Regions from separate parts of the Bradyrhizobium sp. 192 genome, predicted to be linked through region 2. Evidence: predicted binding sites of a transcription regulator. Region 2 holds the regulator's gene; the other holds the start of a gene.
The links. The regulator LexA, encoded in region 2, represses DNA repair genes until DNA is damaged. The targets are predictions, from matches to a motif close to TGTTCNNNNTGTGTTCNG.
Positions count from the first base shown of each region.

Region 1: a site for LexA is predicted at 3,368-3,385, ahead of IVB24_RS16335 (putative DNA modification/repair radical SAM protein). Genes of this name have one in related genera too.

Region 1 covers NZ_CP064690.1:3,597,968-3,605,820, forward strand. The annotation lists gene IVB24_RS16325 (inorganic phosphate transporter) at 1-512, opposite strand, end outside; gene IVB24_RS16330 (UdgX family uracil-DNA binding protein) at 610-2,052, opposite strand; gene IVB24_RS16335 (putative DNA modification/repair radical SAM protein) at 2,052-3,287, opposite strand; gene IVB24_RS16340 (DNA repair protein) at 3,449-4,237, shown strand; gene IVB24_RS16345 (DNA polymerase Y family protein) at 4,134-5,786, shown strand; gene IVB24_RS16350 (error-prone DNA polymerase) at 5,783-7,853, shown strand, end outside.
Region 2 covers NZ_CP064690.1:4,484,858-4,492,710, reverse strand. The annotation lists gene IVB24_RS20460 (S41 family peptidase) at 1-743, opposite strand, end outside; gene IVB24_RS20455 (alpha-hydroxy acid oxidase) at 1,079-2,212, shown strand; gene IVB24_RS20450 (HAD family phosphatase) at 2,221-2,850, shown strand; gene IVB24_RS20445 (hypothetical protein) at 3,011-3,214, shown strand; gene glp (gephyrin-like molybdotransferase Glp) at 3,437-4,648, shown strand; gene lexA (transcriptional repressor LexA) at 4,826-5,527, shown strand; gene IVB24_RS20430 (hypothetical protein) at 5,969-6,397, shown strand; gene IVB24_RS20425 (ComEC/Rec2 family competence protein) at 6,406-7,853, opposite strand, start outside.

The DNA.
Region 1 (7,853 bases), 890 kb from region 2:
AGGCCGAAGAACCAGGTGCCGAGATTCCACAGGATCGCGGCGATCAGCAGCGCGAACACCATCGCGAAGCCGGCGCTGGAGCCGACCTGCAGGATCAACTCGACCGGCAGCAGCGAGACGATGCCGAAGGCGACCGCACCGGAGGACATGAGCACGCCGAGGAAGTTGAAGAAGCCCGACCACATCACAGCGACTTCGGCCGGCAGCGAATGGGTGTAGATCACGGTCGCCACCGCATTGGCGGTGTCGTGGAAGCCGTTGACGAATTCGAATCCGAGCGCGATCAGGAGCGCGACGAACAGGAGGATGTAGGGCAGGTAGGTTGTCACCCGCGCGCCGGTGGCGTTGACGTCGACATAGATGCTGTAGGCGACGAACAGCAGGCCCGCGGCAAGGATGCCGAAGAACAGGATCATCGTCAGCGGATTGAAGCCCTTGTCGAGATTCGGCCGCGAGGCCGGCTGGATCGGCGCGGGATCGGCTACCGCGCGGTCGAATGCAACGTCGGTCATGTCTGGACGCCCCTTAACTTTGAAGTAAGGGTATTGTCCGCGATGGATTTGAAGGCCGGATGACAAGCGGCGGTTGAAGCCGTTTTCCTGCCAGTATTCAGGCGGCCTGCGCGGCTTTCTTCTGCAAGCCGGCAACGATCTTCAAATCCTCGACAAAGCGCCGATATTCCAGCGCCTTGGCTTCCGGATCTGGCAACCGCAGCAAATAAGATGGGTGCACCGTCACCAGCGCTTTGCGTCCGTCGGGAAGGTCGATGAGCCTGCCTCGGTTTTTTCCGATGGGTGTGATCTTGCCGAACACGCTTTGCGCGGCGGTAGCGCCCATCGCCACGATCAGATCGGGTTGGATGGCCGAGACTTCCCGCTCATACCACTGCCGGCACGCTTTGATCTCCGGCGTATTCGGCTTCTGGTGCAGGCGGATCTTTCCGCGCGGCACGAATTTGAAGTGCTTCACTGCGTTGGTGACATAGACCTTCTTGCGATCGACACCGGCCTCCTCCAGCGCACGGTCGAGCATCTGGCCGGCGGGGCCGACGAAGGGATGGCCGGCGAGGTCTTCCTTGTCGCCGGGCTGTTCGCCGACCAGCATGATGTTGGCGGATTTCGGGCCCTCGCCGAACACGGTCTGGGTCGCGTCCTTGTAAAGATGGCAGGCGCGGCAATGCGCGGCTTCCTCACGGAGAGCTTCGAGATCGTTTGCGGCAGTCTTGCGAGTCATCGGAGCCTCCGGCCGCCTTTGGGGCTTGTGCGGATCGGTTGCGGCATTGGCGATCATGGCACCGGTCATGCGTTCGGCGTCCTCGATCAGGGGCTTAATGATCGAAGCCTCGGGCAGGTTCCTCCAGTATTTCTTCGGCATCTCGGCCTGCATCGCCTTTACCTTCAAGCGCGCCGGATTGAAGATGCTGGCGTAATAGCGCCGCCAGGTCTCCTCCAGCCGATCCTCGCCCGGCGCCTCGCTCTTGTTGACACCCGGTGTGAACGAAAGCGAATGACCGTCCCAATGTGCGCAGAGCTCCGGCGTCAGGATCGACCAGGGCATGTCGGCGAAGCGTTTGGCGAAAAACGGGGCTGCGAGCTCGACGATGTGATGCTCCGGCTCGAACCAGGCGACGTAATGCGCGGCGCGTTCCCTGCCGATCTCGCGGAAGCGGACGAAGGCGTGCATCTTGTGCTCGTCGCGATGGACCGCTCGGGCCATCGCAGTGACCAGCGCGACGTCAGGATCGGTCGCGACCTCGATGGGATCGTGATTGTCCTTCAGGCGCCAGAGCAGGCGATAGAGGATCGCAAAGCGTTCGGGATCGCGATGCAGGATCGCGGCCTTGGCGAGATCGACGAATTTGCCTGATACCTTGAAGCTGCCGTCATTCACCGCGAGGATCGGAGACGGCGCTTGCGGCGCGAATAATTCCGCGTCGCGGCCTTGCACGGTCCAGGCGACATCGGTGGGCTGCACATGATGAAGCACGAGGCTGCGCGCTGCTTCGCGCCAGCCGTCGAAATCGGTTTCGGTGTCGAGGGTGATGTACTGCATCAGAAACCAAATCCCAGTTGCGTTGCTTTCGGCTTGAAGCGTTCGATCAGCCCGGCGGCATCGAGACGATGCGGCGAGGGGCGGTGGTCGCTGAGCACGATGAACGGCAGCGCCTTGTTGCGGGGCACGTGCAGCCGGGCGAGATCGGCCAGGCGGATCGTGGTGGTGCGCCGCGTCGCGATGATGCGCTCGACCGCCTTGGTGCCGAAGCCCGGCACGCGCAGCAGCTCCTCGCGGCTGGCGCGGTTGACGTCGAGCGGGAAGCGGTCGCGATGGCGCAGCGCCCAGGCGAGCTTGGGATCGATGTCGAGCGGCAGCATCGCGCTGTCGTCGACGATCTCCGCAACGTCGAAGCCGTAGAACCGCATCAGCCAGTCGGCCTGGTAGAGCCGGTGCTCGCGCAGCAGCGGCGGCTGCACCAGAGGCAAGGCGCGGCTGGCGTCGGGGATCGGGCTGAAGGCGGAATAATAGACGCGTCTCAACTTGTACGAGCCGTAGAGATTGGAGCTGGTGTGGAGAATGGTGTGGTCTGAGGCGCTATCGGCGCCGACGATCATCTGCGTGCTCTGGCCTGCCGGGGCGAAGCGCTGCGGCCTGGCTTTCGTCTTCGCTACGCGGTTCTCTTCAGCCTCGTCCAGCTTCAGCCGTAGCCGGCCCATGGTGCGGCGGATCGCGCGCACGTCCTTCTCCGGCGCGAATTGCTGCAGGCTCGTCTCCTCGGGCATCTCGATGTTGATGGAGAGGCGATCGGCATATTTGCCGGCCTCCGCGATCAGCGCGTCGTCGGCTTCGGGAATGGTCTTGAGGTGAATGTAGCCGCGGAAGTGATGTTCCTCGCGCAGTTTTCGCGCGACGCCCACCACCTGCTCCATCGTGTAGTCGGGGCTGCGGATGATGCCGGAGGAGAGGAACAGGCCCTCGATGTAATTACGCCGGTAGAAATCGAGCGTCAGGTTGACCACTTCCTCAATGGTGAAGCGGGCGCGTGGCACGTTGCTGGAGGCGCGGTTGACGCAATAGAGGCAATCGTAATTGCAGGCGTTGGTCAGCAGCACCTTGAGCAGCGAAATGCAGCGTCCGTCCGGTGCGTAGGAATGACAGATGCCCATGCCCGGCGCGGTCGAGCCCATGCCCTTGCGGTCGCTGGAATCCCGCTTCTCGGTGCCGCTGGAGGCGCAGGACGCGTCGTACTTGGCGGCGTCCGCCAGAATTTCCAGCTTGCGTTGCACGTCCATCTTGGAATCCCTTTGATTCAGCTGACGAATCTGACGGAGCACCAATTCGATTGACTCCCCGGCCGCCGTTAGCTTTATATTAGAACATATCATGAACAAATGAGCCAGCCGCTGGTTCTTGTTTTTAAGACCACGGCACCAATTCCTGAGGAGCGGCGAGCATGAGCGGCGCACGTATGAGCGCGCTTGCGAGTTTGCGCGGCCAGATCGAGCGCATCGAGACGGCGTTGGTCGTGCATCCGCACGATCGCGTCGCACTCGGCCACAACGAAGCCGATGGCGCGCTGAAGGGCGGCCTCGCGCGCGCTGCGATCCACGAGGTGTTTTGCGCTGGGTCTCAGGGGACGGCCGCAACCGGCTTCGTCATGGGGCTTGCCGGGCGCGTCTCGGCGCAGCGGCCGCTGCTGTGGATACGACAGGATTTCTCGGAGATAGAGGCGGGCGCACTGTCGATGAGCGGGCTCGCCGAGCTCGGCCTCGATCCACGCCGCGTGGTGATGGTGCGCGCCGCCGATGTCGAGAGCGCGCTGCGCAGCTCGGCCGATGCGCTCGCCTGCGATGCGCTGGGCGCGGTCGTGCTCGAGCTCTGGGGCGAGACCAGGCAGTTCGATCTGGTGGCGAGCCGCAAGCTGACGCTGGCCGCACAAGGTTCCGGCGTCACCGGCCTGATGCTGCGCATGGCCGCGCAGCCGCTGCCTTCGACTGCAGAGACACGATGGATGCTGCGCGCGGCGCATTCGCCGCCGGGGTCGGTATGGGACGCCTGGGGCGCGCCGCGCTTCGATGCCGAGCTCTTGCGCAATCGTCATGGCCCGTGCGGCCGGTGGATCATGGAATGGAATTGTGATGAGTGCCAGTTCAGTGAACCGTCGACGTATTCTCAGCCTGTGGCTGCCGCGCCTGCCGATCGACAGAATCCAACGTTTCTTCAGCAGCGCCGGGCTGGGTAAGATCAGAGCGTTTTCAAGCGAAGTGGGTGCCGGTTTGCGTGAAGAAAACGCGTCAAAACAAAAAGACGAGCCCAGCATCGTCGTCATCAAGGACAACAATGCGCTGGTCATCCATGCGCTGGACGAGGCCGCCGAGCGCCTCGGGCTGTATATCGGCCAGCCCCTGGCGAATGCCCGGGCGATGTGTCCGGACTTAGAGGTGTTCGACGCCGATGCCGTCGCCGATGCGAAGACGCTCAGCGACATCGCCGACTGGTGCGACCGCTTCACGCCGCTGGTCGCGCTCGATCCGCCGCATGGGCTGTTCCTCGACATCACCGGCTGCGCGCATCTGTTCGGCGGCGAAGCGGCGCTGTTGCAGACGCTGGTTCGTGCGCTCGGCCGACAAGGCTTTGCCGTCAGCGCGGCGATCGCCGGCACCTCGGTCTGCGCGCGAACGCTGACGCGGCAGGCCACGGGCTGCATCGTTGCCGATGGCGGGGAGGCGGCGGCGATCGACCGGTTTCCGGTGTCCGCGCTCGGTGCGGGCGAGGCCATCACCACGGGCCTCCGACGTGCCGGGCTGAAGACCATCGGCGATGTCGCCTCCCGTTCGCCGAGCGAGATCACGGCGCGGTTCGGCGCGCGCTTCTCCACGCTGCTCGCGCATGCGCTGGGGCAGGGCGATGCGCCGATCAGCCCGCGGAAACCGCTGCCCGATTACATCGTGGAGAAGCGCTTCGCCGAGCCGATCGCGACCGACACCATGATCGCGATGACGCTGTCGCGGCTGGCGGACACGCTGATTGCCTCAATGGAGAAGCAGGGCAAGGGCGCCCGTCGGCTGGAAGCCGCGTTCTTCCGCACCGACGGCGTGGTACGCGCGATCATGGTCGAGGCCGGGCGGCCGGTGACGCAAAGCAAAGTCATCGACCGGCTGTTCCGCGAGCGCCTTGACGCGCTCGCCGATCCCCTCGATCCCGGTTTCGGCTTCGACATGGTGCGCCTGTCGGCGAGCCGCACCGAGATCGTGGTGCAGGAGCAGCGCGATCTCGACGCCCATGTCCATGACAATGACGAGCTCTCTGCCCTGATCGACCGCATCGCCGCGCGGATCGGCGGAAAACGCGTCGTCGTGCACCTGCCCGAGGATACCCATATCCCCGAATGCGCGGTGATGGCCGCCCCGGCGCAGCATCATCTCGCTGCCGCCATGCAGGCCGAATGGCCGGCGCGGACCGAAAGCGAGCCGCCGCTGCGTCCCTTGCGGCTGTTCGACAGACCGGAGCCGATCAAAGTGCCGTTCGCGGCCGTGCCCGATGGACCGCCGCATCAATTCACCTGGCGCCGCGCGCTGCATGCCGTGGTGCGGGTGGAGGGGCCCGAGCGCATCGCCATGGAATGGTGGCGGCAGGACGGCAAGCAGCTGACCCGGGATTACTTTCGAATCGAGGACGCCGAGGGCCTGCGCTTCTGGATCTTTCGCGACGGACTTTACGAAGGGGAGGTGTTCGACGGCGATGGCGAGCCTGCTTCTCCCGGCTGGTATGTGCACGGTCTCTTCGCATGAGTACGCCCGCTTATGCCGAGATCGGCATCACAACGAACTTCTCCTTCCTGCGTGGCGGCTCGGATCCGCGCGCCTATGTGCATCAGGCCAGCAAGCTCGGTCTTCCCGGGATCGGCATCGCCGATCACAACACGCTCGCCGGCGTGGTGCGGGCCTGGAATGAGCTCGGCAACGACAAGGTGCTGCACAAGCCGAAACTGCTGATCGGCGCGCGCATCGTCTTCAGCGACGGCACGCCCGACATTCTGGTCTATCCACGCGACCGCGCCGCCTATGGCCGGCTGTGCCAGCTCCTGACCCGGGGCAAGCGTGGCGACGACATCACGCGGATCGAGAAGGGCGAATGCCGTCTCGCCTTCGCCGATCTCCTGGAGTTTTCGCAAGGCCAGCTCCTGGTCCTGACGTTGCCGTATCGCTTCGAGCCGCCGCAGGCGCTGGATATGCTTGCAAAGCTGAAGGCGAGCCGCGCCGAGGGCGTGTGGCTGGCAGCGAGCCTGATCTATCGCGGCGATGACCGCCGCCGGCTGGCGCGGCTCGATGACCTCGCCGCCAAAGCAAAGGTGCCGTTGCTCGCGACCAACGAGGTGCTCTATCACGATCCCGGCCGCCGTCCGCTTCAGGACGTGCTGACCTGCATCCGGGAAAAGACCACGATCGAGGCGGTCGGGAAGAAGCTGGAAGCCAATGCCGAACGGTTCCTGAAAACGCCGCGAGAGATGGCGCGGCTGTTCCGCGATTTTCCCGACGCGATCGCGGAGACCATGCGTTTTGCGGGGAAGATCGACTTCTCGCTCGACCAGCTCAAATACCAGTACCCGGACGAGCCGGTGCCGCCGGGCAAGACCGCGCAGGGACATCTGGAGGATTTGACCTGGGCGGGTGTCGACAAATATTTTGGCGGCGTCGAGAACATTGACACGAAACTGCGCGCCACCTTGCATAAAGAGCTCGCGCTGATCGCCGAGCTGAAATACGCGCATTACTTCCTCACCGTGCACGACATCGTCCACTATGCGCGCAGCCAGAACATTTTGTGCCAGGGCCGCGGCTCGGCGGCGAATTCAGCCGTGTGCTACGTGCTCGGCATCACCTCGGTCGATCCGACCAAGGTCGATTTGTTGTTCGAGCGCTTCATCTCAAAGGAACGGCTGGAGCCGCCCGACATCGACGTCGATTTCGAGCATTCGCGGCGCGAGGAGGTGATGCAATATGTCTATCGCCGTTACGGCCGCCACCGTGCCGCGATCATCGCGACCGTCATCCATTATCGCCCGCGCAGCGCCATTCGCGACGTCGGCGAGGCGCTGGGCCTGACCGAGGACGTCACCGCCGCGCTCGCCGACACCGTCTGGGGAAGCTGGGGCAAGGGCCTCAACGACATGCAGGTCAGGCAGGCCGGGCTCGATCCCGGCAATCCCATGATCAATCTTGCGGTCGAGCTTGCGACCGAGCTGATCGAATTTCCGCGCCATCTCTCCCAGCATGTCGGCGGCTATGTTCTGACGCAGGACCGGCTCGACACCTATGTCCCGATCGGCAACGCCGCGATGGATGACCGCACCTTCATCGAATGGGACAAGGACGACGTCGACGCGCTCAACATGATGAAGGTCGACGTGCTCGCGCTGGGTATGCTGACCTGCATCAGGAAATGTTTCGATCTGATCGACCAGCACAAGGGTGAGCGTTTTGCGTTGGCGAGCGTTCCGCAGGACGACCCGGAGGTTTACGACATGCTGTGTGCCGGGGAGTCGCTCGGCGTGTTCCAGGTCGAGAGCCGCGCCCAGATGAACATGCTGCCGCGCCTTAAGCCGCGGACCTTCTACGACCTCGTCATCGAAGTCGCGATCGTGCGGCCCGGACCGATCCAGGGCGACATGGTGCATCCCTATTTGCGCCGGCGGAAGATGAATCCAGCGGATATCGAGTATCCCTATCCCAAAGGTGGCAACAAGAACGAGCTTCGCGAGGTTCTTCACAAGACGCTCGGCGTGCCCCTGTTTCAGGAGCAGGCGATGCGGATCGCGATCGTGGCCGCAGAATTTACCTCGGAAGAAGCCAATGGAT
Region 2 (7,853 bases):
AGACCGCCCGGATTGTTGCGCAGGTCCATCACGTAGCCGGTGAGCTTCTCCTGCGGGACCTGCTTGGAGATCGCGGCGATCGCCTTCTTCAGGCCGTCGGTGGTCTGCTCGTTGAACGAGGTGACGCGGATATAGCCGATGTCGCCGTTCTCGACGTGGAAGCGCACCGGGCGCACATGGATGATCTCGCGCGTGATCGCGACGTCGAGCGGGGCGTCAGCGCCCTTGCGCACGATGGTGAGCTTGGTCTTGGTGTCGACCGGGCCCTTCATCTTGTTGACGGCCTGCTCGAGCGTCAGGCCCTGCACGGCCTCGCCGTCGATCTTGCTGATGAGGTCGCCGGACATCAAGCCGGCCTTCGAGGCGGGCGTATCGTCGATCGGCGAGACGACCTTGACGAGGCCGTCCTCCATGGTGACCTCGATGCCGAGGCCGCCGAACTCGCCGGAGGTGGTCTCCTGCATCTCGGTCCAGGCCTTCGCGTTCATGTAGCGCGAGTGCGGATCGAGCGAGGTTACCATGCCCGTGATCGCGCCTTCGATCAGCTTGGCATTGTCCGGCTTCTCGACATAGCTGGCCTTGACGCGCTCGAACACCGTGCCGAACAGGTTGAGCTGGGAATAGGCGTCATCCGCGCTCGCTGCTGCCCGCGCCGCCCATACACCACCGTGCGGGCTGGCTACCAGAAGGGTCAGACACGCTCCAGAGAGCGCGCCCAGGGGGAACAGCAGGGATTTCCGCATGGATCGACTGGCCTTCTTGTTTGCTCGGCGGTTGCTAGCGCTTGTCTTTGGAGACTTGGGACTCGCCCTGCAAGTGGCGATCCAGTCTGCTTCTCACAATACCATTCTGGTTTCTTCATGGCCGGGATGCCACGCCGGCGGGTACATCGCAGAAATCGCTTCGTCCGGACCTAAACTTTTGGCAACGTTGCAGGACTGGGCCGCCCCCATAGACACCCTACAGCGGGAATCGGTGCGCCGGTCCACGCCTCGCAGCCATGTCATTTTAGGATGGTTTTGGAGCGCTGGACGGGTTAGGCGATGACACAAGGCTTCAAATTCTCGGGAGGATAACAATGAACGAAGCACCCCGGATCCAACCGGAACGGAACGTCGAGCTCGGCGCCAGCAACGAGCCGTTTCAGAACCTGCACGAATTCGTCCGAAAAGCGCGGGCCAACCTCAACCAGAACGCCTGGGACTACATCGTCGGCGCCGCCGAGACCGAAACCACGATGCGCCGCAACCGGATGGCGCTGGACGAGATCGCCTTCCGGCCGCGGGTGCTGCGCGACGTCCGCAAGGTCGACGGCTCGGTTCAGCAGTTCGGCCGCAGGATGCGCCTGCCGGTGGTGCTCGCCCCCGTCGGCGCGCTCGAGATCTTCGATCCGGATGGCGCGGCGAGCGTCGCGCGTGCTGCCGGCACCTTCGGTGCGGCGCACATGCTGAGCTCGGTGTCCGAGCCCGGCCTGGAGCAGACCGCCGAAGCCGCTCCCGATGCGCTCCGGCTCTATCAGCTCTATGTCCGCGGAGACGACGCTTTTGTCGCCGATGTCGTCAGCCGCACCGAGAAGAACGGCTATGCCGGCTTCTGCCTGACCGTCGATACCGCCCACTACAGCCGTCGTGAGCGTGACATCGCCAAGCGCTACGTTCGCGAGAGCCGCCTGCGCGCCACCGGCGGCGATTTCCAGAAGGGCCTGGAGTGGCGGACCGTGAAGATGATCAAGGACAAGTTCAAGATCCCGCTGATCCTGAAGGGCATCGCCACCGCCGAGGACGCCCGGATCGCGGTCGACCACGGCGTCGAATGGATCTACGTCTCCAACCATGGCGGCCGCCAGCTCGACCACGGCCGCGGTGCCATGCATGTGCTGCCCGAGATCGTCGAAGCCGTGAAGGGCCGCGCCAAGATCATGGTCGACGGCGGCGTCTGTCGCGGCACCGACATCGTCAAGGCGATCGCGGCGGGCGCGGACCTCGTCGGCATCGGACGGCTGCAATGCTGGGCGCTGGCTGCGGCGGGCGAAGCCGGCGTCGCGCGGATGCTGGAGCTGCTGGAGGACGAGGTGCTGCGCTGCCTGGGCCTTTTGGGCGCCACGTCATTCGCGGAGGTCGACAAAGCCTGCCTGCATCCGGCGACCGCCACCAACGCACCGAGCGTGTTCAGCGCATTCCCGCTGTTCGACCACGATCCGTACCGTTACTGAGTGAAAGGATGCAGGTGACATCGCTCTCTCCCGGCAGCGCCGATGCGCTGCTGTTCGATCTCGGGCGCGTGGTGCTCGACATCGACTTCTCCAAGGCGATCGCCTGCTGGGCGGGACATGCCGGCTGCCAGCCCGAGGCCATCGTCGCGCGCTATGTGCGTGACGAGGCCTACCGGCTGCATGAGGTCGGCAAGATCAGCGACGAGGATTATTTCGCCTCGCTGCGTGCTTCTCTCGGCATCGGCATTTCGGACGCGCAATTCCTGGAAGGCTGGAACGCGATCTTCGCCGGCGAGATGCCTGACATTGCCGAGCTGTTGCCGCGTGCGGCGAAGCAGATGCCGCTCTACGCCTTCTCCAACACCAACCGGCCGCATGTCGACTATTTCTCCAGGGAATATGGCGAATTGCTCGGCCATTTCCGCGCGCTGTATCTGTCGTCCAGCATCGGCCTGCGCAAACCGGATGCGGAAGCCTTCGACCACGTCGTCACCGCGATCGGCGTGCCCGCGGAGCGTATCGTGTTCTTCGATGACCTCGCCGAGAATGTCGAAGGCGCGCGGGTACGCGGCCTGACGGCGGTGCATGTGACGTCGCCACGCGACGTTGGAAACGCCCTGAAGGCGTTGGGCATCTGAAACCAGCCCGCCACCCAGCTTCAGACACGCTTTCAGGAACCAAATCTGCAACAGATCGGGAACCTGATCGCTTTGTGCATTTTTATACAGAGTTCCGGGAACGGAATACCTCCCTTCGGACTCATCACTCCGTTGGGACTTCTACATCGGACTTATCGACGTGCTGGGCAAAACCTATCTCACCAAGCAGGCCTCTCTGCTGCTCGAATTCGCCAGAACGACCTCGGATTCGGACCTTTCCGCCAAGCTGATCAGCAAGGCCGCCGACCTGAAATCCCAGGCCGATCCGCTGCCGGACAAGGATCAAGGCCCAAAGGCTCCCGACGTCGCATTTGTCAGCCCGGATGCGCCGAGCAGGCGTTGAGCGAGCAAGCCGTGGCGGCCGTCATTCTCGTCCTCGGGATGGCCCACTTCTGCCGATCGGTCTCATCGTCTGGATGATGCGACGCCAAGCCTGAGCCTGCCTTCGATACGGGCTGCAAGCGGCAGGATGGGCGTCCTGCTCCGCAATTTTGCCTCCGCCTCCGCGCTCGGTTAGAACACTGTCGGAACATTTCGTCCGAACGTGCCGAGCAGGAGTTTCGCCGTGGCCTTGATGCCGGTTTCCGACGCCCTTGCCGCGGTGCTGGCGGGCGTTGAGCCGCTGCCTGAACAGATGGTTCCGCTCGACGAAGCCCACCACCGGGTGCTCGCGCGGGACGTCGCCGCGCGGCGCACGCAGCCGCCGCAAGCCATGTCGGCGATGGACGGCTACGCCGTGCGCGCAGCCGACGCGGCAGCGATCGATTCCAGGTTGACTGTCATCGGTGAGGTCGCAGCGGGCCGTCCGTTCACAGGACGGGTCGGCGCTGGCGAAGCCGTGCGGATCTTCACTGGCGGTGTCGTTCCCGACGGCGTAGACGCGGTCGTGATCCAGGAGGACACCATTGCGGACGGCAAGAGCGTCACGATCAAGGAAGCCGCGATCGTGGGTCGGCACATCCGCCCCGCCGGCGTCGATTTCCGAGAGGGTGATGTCCTCTTGCGCAAAGGGACCCGACTGACAGAGCGCGACCTCGCGCTCGCAGCGGCAATGAACCATCCGCAGCTTGCCGTCTGCCGCCGCCCGAAGGTCGCGATCCTCGCCACCGGTGACGAACTGGTGATGCCGGGCGCCACACCCGGGCACGGCCAGATCGTCTATTCCAACGGCTTCGCCCTGCATGCGCTCGCCAGACAGGAAGGGGCCGAGACGATCGACCTCGGCATCGCCGCCGACACGCTAGCCGCCACCACCGCCGGCATCCGCCGCGCGCGCGAAAGCGGCGCCGACATCCTGATCACGACCGGGGGCGCATCGGTGGGCGACCACGATCTGGTCCAGCAGGCGCTCACGGACGAAGGCATCGCGATGGCGTTCTGGAAGATCGCGATGCGGCCCGGCAAGCCGATGATGCACGGACGGCTGGGGACGATGGGCGTGATCGGCCTGCCCGGCAATCCCGTGTCGTCCTACGTGTGCGCCTTCCTGTTCATGGTACCGCTGATTCGCGCGCTGTCGGGCCGTTCGGTGATTCATCATCATCGCGAGCGCGCCGTGCTGGGCCGCGATCTCGGTGCCAACGACCAGCGCGAGGACTATCTGCGCGCGCGCCTGGAGCTGCGCGACGACGGCACGCTCGTCGCTCTTCCCGTCAGCCATCAGGATTCCTCTCTGCTTGCGAATCTTGCTGCGGCACAAGTACTTCTCGTGCGCGCACCGTTTGCGCCACAGGCCGAGGCCGGCAGCCCCTGCGAGATGCTGCGGCTCCCCGTCTGACCTGCGCGGCCACACGCATTCCGCGCGCTTCGTTCTGTTCACGCTAAATTAAGCAGTTGCGGAACATGTATCGAACATATAGTGTCCGTTCATGATTTGTTTCGAGGATGTAGCGGCTTATAGCTGAACTCATCCGTCTCGGAATCGAACGACATCAACCGGGGGACTTTGGTCGAGATGCTAACGCGCAAACAATACGAGCTTCTGCGGTTCATCAGCGAACGTCTGAAGGAAAGCGGCGTGCCGCCGTCCTTCGACGAGATGAAGGATGCGCTCGACCTGCGCTCGAAGTCAGGCATCCACCGCCTGATCACCGCGCTCGAGGAGCGCGGCTTCATCCGCCGCCTGCCCAACCGCGCCCGGGCGATCGAAGTGATCAAGCTGCCGGAGCTCCAGGCTGCCGCCGGCACCCGACGCGGCTTCACGCCAAGCGTCATCGAGGGCAATCTCGGCAAGGTACGCGCGAGCTCCAGCCCGTCCGCAGACGAGGGCGAGCGGCCCGTTGCGGTGCCCGTGATGGGCCGCATCGCGGCCGGCACCCCGATCGAGGCGCTGCAGACCCGCAGCCACACCATCAGCGTACCGCCCGACATGCTCGGCTCCGGCGAGCATTACGCACTCGAAGTGCGCGGCGATTCCATGGTCGAGGCCGGCATCCTCGACGGCGACATGGCGCTGATCCAGCGCAACGAGAGCGCCGATACCGGCGACATCGTCGTGGCGCTGATCGACGACGAGGAAGCCACGCTCAAGCGCTTCCGCCGCCGCGGCGCCTCGATTGCCCTGGAGCCCGCCAATGCCGCGTATGAGGTGCGCATCCTGCCGCCGAACCGCGTGAAGATTCAGGGCAAGCTGATCGGGCTGTACCGCAAGTACTGAGTCCGGAAGTCCTCGATCAAGAAGTCTTTGCGCCTCGTGCGTGCGGCTTCGATCGGCATCGCCGATCAGAGATTGGAGCGGATGATGGTCCGCTCCGGCTGGATAGTCTTTCTGGTATTGCACAGACTATCCGGCCCTATTCTTCCGCAGCGGCATCATCGGCCGGGCGCGCGAAGAAGCATTGCCCCCCTTTCCCCCACGACGCGATCAATCTGTTTGAACACATACGCTTCGCCTGCGGGCCGCCGACACGCGCCTGCCGAATGCATGGGCGCCAACTTTGTTCCTATTGAATTCGGGAAAGATAATGTGATCTCGGCTCGCCGATCCGAGCCGCAGATTTGCCTACAACCGGGCAGACCGTCACGTGCTTCCACTCTGGTAGGGGCCCGCGCCTCCAAAAGAGGTGCGGGTCGCTATCTCTGCATTGAGGAGCACCCGATGTGTGACTACAGCCTGCATGCCGTCGCGACGCGCCCCGCAGAAGTCGGCGAGACGATCGTCACGACAACGTTCCGCGGCACCTCGACACGCGGCTTCGCCTCCGAAGCCAATCTCTCCGTCGCGGTCTGCCTGCTACCGGGAACGGAGCTCGCCTTCGCCGACAACCTCCGTTACGATAACCGCTGGATCTGGACGCGCACCGTCAACTCCCGCGTCGGCAAGTTCGGCAAGATCGATCCGCACATTCCCGATCGCCACCATGACGCGATCGAATTCCCGGACGGCAAATCCGTGCTGGTGACGCAGCTCGTCGAAGGCCAGCGCGCAACCGTGCTGCAGCTGCCGGTAACCCAGCCGGTCAACGAGCGCAACCGTGAGATCATCGCCGACAGCCGCCCGACGGTCACGCGACTGCCGATCGGCTGACAGGGACTTTAGTCCTCCGCTTGAAGATCGGCCTCCGCGGGGGTCGCATCCTTGTTGCGCGAAGCCGCTGCCCTTGGCATGAGCGCTCCTTCGAAATCTCCCTCGCCGGCAGCCGCCGGCGACCAGGGACGGTTGGTGCCCCTCGCCCTCACCGCCTGAACCGAAAAGCCGTCGCCACGCTGCGTCAAGGCCAGCGCGCCCTGGCGACCAAGCCGCTGCCGATCCACCACCATCGCCGCACAATCAGGCGGCGCGGGCCGTGACGTCACCACCAGTGCGGCCCGGCTGCAATCATCCGCCAGCGCATCGATGCGCGAGGCCAGCGCGACCAGCCGACCGTCGGCGAGCGGCGTGACGCAGCCGGACTCGTCGCACGATATGCCGCTCGCCAGCGCGCCACTGCCGGCATCGCGCGGATCGGCGTCAGCAGACAGCCATTCCCTCAGCAGGAAATTGTCCTTGCCCGTCCTGATCAGATGCAAGCGCCCGTCCCCGCCCCTCACCGCGACGCTCGCGCCGTCCCCTGCGATCAGGATATCGGGCTGCCGCACCGACAGTCCCCAGCCGATGGCAGCCAGCAGCACCACGGCACCGCACCAGCGCAAGGGCGTGCGCAACAGGCCCATCACGATGATCCCCAGGCTCGCTGCGATCAGCGGCGCGATACCGAACGCTGGGATGCGGCCGACGGCGCCCGGCAATGCCGTCACCCAGCGCGAGACCACGACCATCCAGTCGATGCCGATCCCCATCAGCCACCAGAACACGCCGTCGAGCCCGAACGGCGCCGCGAGCAGGCCCAGCAGCCCGGCCGGCATCACCAGCGCCGAAACCACCGGCATTGCGCCGAGATTGGCGAGCACGCCGTAGGGCGTGACGCGGTGGAAGTGAAAGGCAGCGTAGGGCGTGGTCGCAAGCCCCGCGATCAGCGAGGCCAGGAACAGCATCGCGATCTCGCGGCCGCCCCACATCGCGACGCGCGCGGTCGCCGAATGGTCGGGCGAGGCAAACAGGTTCGGCATGCCGATCTGCACCAGCGCGACGAGTCCGAGCGTCGCGGCGAACGACATCTGAAAACTCGGATGCACCAGCGCTTCCGGCGCGACTGCGAGCACGATCAGCGCCGCCACCGCGAGCGTGCGGAACGTGATGGCGCGGCGATCGACCATCACCGCGATCAGCACCACCGCCGTCATGAAGAACGACCTTTGCGTGGCCACCTCCGCGCCAGACAGCAGCAGATAGAACGCAGCGGCGACCAACGCCGCCGCGGCCGACCATTTCTTGATGGCGAAGCCGGCCGCCAGCCCCGGGATCAAGGCCAGCAGAGCGCGCACCGCGAAGAAGACGACGCCCGCGACCGTCGCCATGTGATAGCCGGAGATCGAGAGCACGTGCCCGAGCCCCGAGATGAACATCGCGTCGTTGACGGGCGTGGAAATCGCATCGCGCCGCC